One region of the Cupriavidus necator N-1 genome, then DNA from elsewhere that is predicted to be linked to it. Evidence: riboswitches for the same ligand, from Rfam matches in the RefSeq annotation. Region 1 holds a riboswitch; each other region holds the start of a gene.
What was found. Region 1 has a riboswitch for glycine ahead of CNE_RS33115 (D-amino acid dehydrogenase). Riboswitches for the same ligand answer to the same signal wherever they lie in the genome.

Region 1 (2,261 bases):
CAGCGCGTCGGCGACGAGTTCCGTCCCAACGTCAGCGCGCGTGGTCGAGAGCTTATCGTCCAGTGTTGTCTGCAACAGGAGGCGAACGCCTTGTTCGGTCATCTCGACGGCCTGCACGTCCACCCCATGCAGGAAGCACACATCGTATTTATGACAGGCCTGCGCGAGGCCGCGCGTGAACTTGTGAATATCGCCGGTGGCGTCTGACGCGGTGAAGTAGCCGCCGTAGTACTGGCCTTGCAGCGTTGGTTCGATCGTCTTGATTTCCTCCGGACTCACAGCATGACGCTCAAGTCCTCCGGCAACGAGGAGAGTGTTGGTCCTGCCTGCGGCCGCAAAGCTCGCTTTGTCGTGATAGATGTGCAGGATGCCGCGATGCTGCAGGTCAAAGTCGATCTGCTCACGCTCTGCCATCTCGAACAGATACTTGCGTGCCTCGATGGCCAACCGAGTGGTCTCGATCGTGTTGCGGCGGTAGCGGGGGATGCTCGCGACGAATTCTCCGAGCCACGAGTATTTATGCCACGATGGCTTGGGATTGAGCAACAGCGGGGCATCTTTCTGCAGCATCCATTTGATACCTTTGAGCAGCGTGCCAGAGCTGTTCCAGACTTCGGCATTGCTGGCGGAAAGCTGGCCACCATTGGCGAACGACGTTTCCATCGCCGGATACAATTGGCGGTCGACGACCGTGACCTGGTAGCCAAGTCTCGAGAGCGTATAAGCGGTAGTGACGCCGGAAATACCGGCGCCGACGATAACAATATGCGTCATGGCAGTCCCTGTGAAGTAAATTCGTGACCGGACGATCCGGCCGTTCACCCCATCTGTCTCGGGACCTGAGAGCTTAGGCGCCAACGGTGCCGGCGCCATCCCCTTCGGTGGGCATGCCTGGCATGCCACTCTCCAGATTTGCAGTAGACGTCACAGTCCTTTTGCCTGAGAGTTTCCGGGGTGGTTGCTCCGTCGGCGCTGGGCACGTGTCCTGCCCAGTCTCTCCTGCGTCGTATCGTGGCCATCAACAACTAATGGCCACTTTTGCGTGCTGCTTGTTCAGCATATCCGATTGGTGTCGGTCATGACTCCTGGTTTTTGACAAGTAATCTCACGCTCCTTGTATCGGTCGACACCACGTTGAAAGCTGTATCTGTCCATACTTCACCAACATGCCGACCGATCAGATCTAAGGCCGTAAATTATCGATTGGCCTTAGCCAGCTGTATCGAGCGTTTCCGTACTTCGCAATGCTTAGTGCGAAATGGCTGCTGCTGCGTTGGCGCCGGTTTCTCGCTGGGCCACCATTCTTGTCCAGATCGATTGAGCACGCGGATCCGGGAAGAGTACCGAAAAGAGGAACACCAACATGAAGCCAAATGGAACGGTGACGAGCGCCGGATTACGCAAGGGGAATAGGGGCACCTCGAGCCCAATCAAGCTTGTCCGACGATCGCGGAGCGCATCGATGGTCGATTGTGCGCTCGCGATGGCGGCGCGCGCCTTTGATAGTTCAGCCCCAAGCTCATCACGGCCGGCTCCGGTCGATGCCGCCATCTTTACCGTCAGGTTCTCGATCTTCCTGGCGGCGGTGGCTTGCGTTCGTTCAGCCTGCGCTCTCTCGAGCAAGGGATACTGCATATTGGGCGACACCAGCACAAGCAGGACTGCTGCAAGTGTCCCCCCGACGACGCCGACGCAAACACCGACAGTGCTACACCGACGCCAGTACAGGGTAAGCAACAACGCTGGGAGATTGGCGGAAGCCGCAACGGCATACGCCAGACTTGAAAGATGCGCAACGTTCTGGCCCTTTGCCTGAATGCTCAGAACAATTGCCACGACACCAACGATTGCGGCGGCGGCCTTGGCTGCGATCACTTGCTCTCGTTCGGATACCTCACCACGACGGATTGCCCCGACGTAGATGTCATGGGCAAGGGCGGAGGCTGCGGCAAGCGTAAGCCCTGCCACCACGGCGACAATCGTTGCAAAGGCGACAGCCGCCACCCACCCGAGGAAGAGATTGCCAGCGAATGAGTTTGCCCCACCCCCAAGGAACTGAGCTAGCAGAGGTGCTGCGAGCGTGCCCCCTTTATCTGCGGCAAGGATTGTGCTGGGTCCGACATAGTAGGCGGCAGAAAAGCCAATCACGATAATCATGAGATGGCAGACGCCAATCCACAACATGGCCCACAAGACAGAAGAGCGCGCAGTCCTGGCATCCTTCACCGTGAAGAATCGCATCAGGATGTGAGGCAAGGCGG
Region 2 (2,261 bases), on a different replicon from region 1:
GCATGCCGTCCGCCCGCGCCCCACACGCGGCAGCATATCCGGCATCATCGGCCGCAGCCCGGCCCAAGGCACCACGCTGCGCGTGCTGACGCCGGGGAAGCACTGCTGCACCCATTCCACCAGCGGGCGGATGCGGTCGGCGCGGATATCGCGGTTGTAGCCATTGAACTCGGCAGTGCCGGCCACGCGGAAGCGGTCGTCGCCCAGGCGGCTGGTGACCAGCTTGGTTTCGTCGTCGAGCAGGCTCACCACCGGTGCCGCGGCGCGGCTGGCTTCGTCGGTCAGGTTGACCGTGATCGAATAGCCCTTGACCGGATAGATGTTGACGCGGTCGCCCAGCCCCGCGGCCAGTGCGCGGCTGGCGGTGCCGGCGCAGATCACGGCGCCGTCGAAGGTGGAGCTGGCCGTGTCGGCGCCGTCCTGAACGGTCACGGTGGCGCGCCTGCCGTCGGTCTTCACCGCCCGCACGTCCTGGCCGTACAGGCAGCGCACGCCTAGCCGATCGATGGCCGCGGCCAGGCCGCTGGTGAACTTGTGGATGTCGCCGGTGGAATCGCTCTCGGTGAAATAGCCGCCATAGTAGGACCCGGCCAGCGTCGGCTCGATCGCGCGCATCTCCTCGGGCGTCACGGCGCGGCGCTCCAGCCCGCCCTGCGCCAGCAGCGCTGAGACCCGGCCGGCATGGTCGAAGCCGGCCTTGTCGCGGTAGATATGGAGGATGCCTTCCTTCTTCAGGTCGAAATCGATGCCTTCCTGCGCCGCCCAGTCGAACAGGTGCTCACGCGCGGCGATGGCCAGGCGCGCGGTCTCGATGGTGTTACGGCGGTAGTGGGGGATCGCGGCGATGAACTCGGCGAACCAGGACAGCTTGTGCCAGCTGGGCCGGGGATTGAGTAGCAGCGGGGCGTCGTTGCGCAGCATCCATTTCATGCCCTTGACGATGGTCGACCAGTGGGTCCAGACCTCGGCGTTGGAGGCCGACAACTGGCCGCCGTTGGCGAACGAGGTCTCCATGGCGGCATAGCGGTGCCGCTCGAACAGCGTGACGGAGAATCCGCGCCGGGCCAGCGCGTAGGCCGTGGTGACACCCGTGATGCCACCGCCGATGACAGCGATTGATTTCATGATCTGCAGGTTCCAGGAACGTCGATGGTGGGAGCCCGGACGCAATATGCGTGGCGGACGCCCCCTCTGTTCTGGACCTGAGAGATTCACGACACCCGGCCGCCAGGGCGGGGTACGCTTGCTCCTTCGGTATGCCGGCGGACGATAGCGTCCGGCATTCTTCAGAGTGCACTGACTGGTGATGCCGGTCCTTTTGCCTGAGAGTTTCCGGGGCGGTTGCTCCTTCGGCGCTGTGCGCGGCGGGCGCCGCGATAGTCTCTCCCTGCATCACATTGGCTTGACGCCAATCAGGGCAATGTAGTGACAAGGTCCGACGTTGGATATGCGGGTTAACACTTAGGCGGCCTGCCGCCCGCGTCGCTATGTCGCATCGGCCTGCGTCCCCATGCCCCATAAAATGTCAGCGCTCGCTCTCGGGGAGAAGCGCCGTATGCTGCGCTCAGGTGGAGTGAGCCAAAAAAAAAGACGACAACAAGGCTTTCCAGTGAAGAAAAATCGCATTGCACTGGCCGTTTCGGCGGTACTGATGGGCCCCGCCGTCGCCGCCGCCCAGGTGGTGGACGCGCTCGAGCCGCTGCAGGAGGTGGTGGTCTCGGCCAAGTCGGAGCGCGGCGAGACGCCGGCCATACCGCCCAACACGCCCTCGCCGGCCTACGGCATCAGCAGCCGCCGCATGGCCGACTTCAATGTGGTGAACACGGAAGACGCCCTCAAATACGCGCCCAACCTCGCCGTACGCAAGCGCTTCATCGGCGATATGAACTCGATCATCTCGGTGCGCAGCACCAGTTCGCGCCAGTCGGCGCGGGGGCTGGTCTATGCGGACGGCCTGCTGCTGTCCAACCTGCTGGGATCGGACTTCAGCTTCCCGCCGCGCTGGTCGCTGGTCAACAGCGCTGAGATCGAGCGCATGGATGTGCTGTACGGCCCGTATTCGGCGCTGTATCCCGGCAACTCGCTGGGTGCGACGGTGCTGATCACCACGCGCACGCCGGAGAAGTTCGAGGGCGATGCCAGCGTGCAGCTGTTCACGCAGCGCTTCAGCCTGTACGGCACGCACGACAACTTCAACGGGGTCCACGCCAACGCCTATGTGGGCGACCGCGTCGGCCCGTTCTCGTGGCTGGTCAGCGTGG
Region 3 (2,261 bases), on a different replicon from region 1:
GCGTTGAGTTTGCGGTCGCGGATCTCCACCTGCACGGTATCGCCCACGGCGACATCCTTCGGCAGGCGGGCAAAGGCGATGGACTGCGACAGCGACGGGCTGAAGGTGCCGCTGGTGATTTCACCGTCACCGGCCGGGGTGATCACTTTCTGGTGGGCGCGCAGGACGCCGCCTTTGTCACGCAGGATCAGCCCGAGGAATTGCTGGCGCGAACCGGCCGCGCCCAGTGCTGCCTTGCCGGTGAAATCGCGCTCGCTCTGCAGGTCCACCGTCCAGGCCAGGCCCGCATCCAGCGGCGAGGTGTTGATATCCATGTCCTGGCCGTACAGGTTCATGCCGGCTTCCAGGCGCAGGGTGTCGCGCGCGCCCAGGCCCGCCGGACGCACGCCGGCGGCGTTCAGCTTTTCCCAGACGGCGGCAACGTTTTCGGCCGGCACCACCAGCTCGAAGCCGTCTTCGCCGGTGTAGCCGGTGCGGGCCACCATGATCTCGCCGATGGCCGGGTCCTGGACCACGGCGGCGTTGAAGGGCTTGAGCGTGTCCGACGGCTGGGTCGAGGGGAAGGTGCTCCACACCGTGGTGCGGGCGTTGGGCCCCTGCACGGCGACGATGGCCAGAGGCTGCACGCCTGCAGGCGCAACATCTTCACGGCGCGGCGTGATGGTCACATCGCTGCCGGTGGCGGCATTGCGCGCGCGGATCCATTCGATGTCGCCCAGCGCGGTGCTGGCGTTGACGACCAGGCGGAAGCGGTCCTCGGCAAAGAAGTAGACGATCAGGTCGTCGATCACGCCGCCTTTCTCATCCAGCATGCAGGAGTAGAGCGCCTTGCCCGGGGTCTGCAGCTTGTCGACATTGTTGGCCAGCAGGCCGCGCAGGAAGCTGCGGGTATTGGCGCCGGTGAGGTCGACCACGCACATGTGCGACACGTCGAACATGCCGGCGTCGGTGCGCACGGCATTGTGTTCTTCGATCTGGGAGCCGTAGTTGACCGGCATGTCCCAGCCGCCGAAATCAACCATGCGGGCGCCGAGGGCGCGGTGGATGGCGTTGAGGGGCGTGGCCTGGAGCGTCATGGAATCCTCGGGGGCAATCTCGGTTGGCGAAAACAAAAAAGGGCCATCCGCCGCAACGCTCGCCGCGCCTGAATGTGGCGTAGCAATCCGCTGCGGCGGATGACCCCTCTGTCCTCGATACCTGAGAGATTACAAGGCGGATCCTGCCGGACCCCATCCTCGTGCGCCCCTTCGGTGGGCACGCTCGCCACGAATGGCGGGTGCCGCTCTCCAGAGTGCGGCATGCATCGTGTGCATATTGCATGCCGATCCGATCGGTCCGTGGTGCCTGAGAGTTTTCGGGTGATACCCCTTCGGCGGCGCAGGCGATGCGCGCTCTCCCGGTCGGATGCGCGCAATGTACGGGAGGCCCCGGCCTTTGTCAAACCGGCCAGGGAGCCTGCCGTACCTGTCGCTGCGGGTCTGGCTTACTTCTTCTTGTCGTCGGTGACAACGTTACCGATCACGCCGCCCACGGCCGCGCCACCCAGCGTACCCAGCGCACTGCCTTCGGTGAGGATGGCGCCGCCCACGGCACCCGCGCCCGCGCCAATGGCGGTATTACGCTGCTTCGGGGTCATGTCCGCGCAACCGGCAAAGGCCGCGACGGTCGCGCCGATCAGGGTCACCTTGGTCAAAGTCTGCAGGGTTTTCATTATTGGCTCCGGTGTGATGATTCAAGCATGTCACCCCCGCCGCGCAGGCCGGGGGACATATCAGTTAGAGCGTTGCGTTGCGCGATTGGCTCCGGCCTTTACGAAGTGTTACGCCAGTGACACAACCGGCCCTGTCAACGCGGTTTGCGCTGACTGACCTGCCGCGGCCAGCGTGTTAACATCGTCAGCTTTGCCGCCGAGCCCGTTTTTGGGGTGCCGGCGTGTCCCGCCTGGCCTTCCGCTGTTCCTGCTGATTTCCCCGCCTCCAACCGCATCCCTCGCATGACCCATGGCCTGAACCCCGCCCAATCTGAAGCCGTCCGCTACCTGGACGGCCCTTGCCTGGTGCTGGCCGGGGCGGGCTCCGGCAAGACCCGGGTGATCACGCAGAAGATCGCGCATCTGATCGAGGACAAGGGTTTCGAGCCGCGCCATATCGCCGCCGTCACCTTTACCAACAAGGCCGCCAAGGAGATGCAGGAGCGTATCGGCAAGCTGATGGAGGGCAAGACCACGCGCGAGGGCAAGCGCATCCCGCTCAAGCAGCTGA

Region 2: linked by a shared signal. The riboswitch ahead of CNE_RS20315 (D-amino acid dehydrogenase) and the one ahead of CNE_RS33115 (D-amino acid dehydrogenase) in region 1 are both predicted to bind glycine.
Region 3: linked by a shared signal. The riboswitch ahead of gcvT (glycine cleavage system aminomethyltransferase GcvT) and the one ahead of CNE_RS33115 (D-amino acid dehydrogenase) in region 1 are both predicted to bind glycine.

The regions. Positions count from the first base shown of each region.
Region 1 covers NC_015727.1:675,761-678,021, reverse strand. The annotation lists gene CNE_RS33115 (D-amino acid dehydrogenase) at 1-873, opposite strand, end outside; glycine riboswitch at 918-1,012, opposite strand; gene CNE_RS33110 (solute symporter family protein) at 1,249-2,261, opposite strand, start outside.
Region 2 covers NC_015723.1:482,225-484,485, forward strand. The annotation lists gene CNE_RS20315 (D-amino acid dehydrogenase) at 1-1,125, opposite strand, end outside; glycine riboswitch at 1,182-1,300, opposite strand; glycine riboswitch at 1,301-1,399, opposite strand; gene CNE_RS20320 (TonB-dependent receptor) at 1,556-2,261, shown strand, end outside.
Region 3 covers NC_015726.1:3,708,156-3,710,416, reverse strand. The annotation lists gene gcvT (glycine cleavage system aminomethyltransferase GcvT) at 1-1,076, opposite strand, end outside; glycine riboswitch at 1,175-1,300, opposite strand; glycine riboswitch at 1,322-1,409, opposite strand; gene CNE_RS17445 (glycine zipper 2TM domain-containing protein) at 1,484-1,711, opposite strand; gene CNE_RS17440 (UvrD-helicase domain-containing protein) at 1,994-2,261, shown strand, end outside.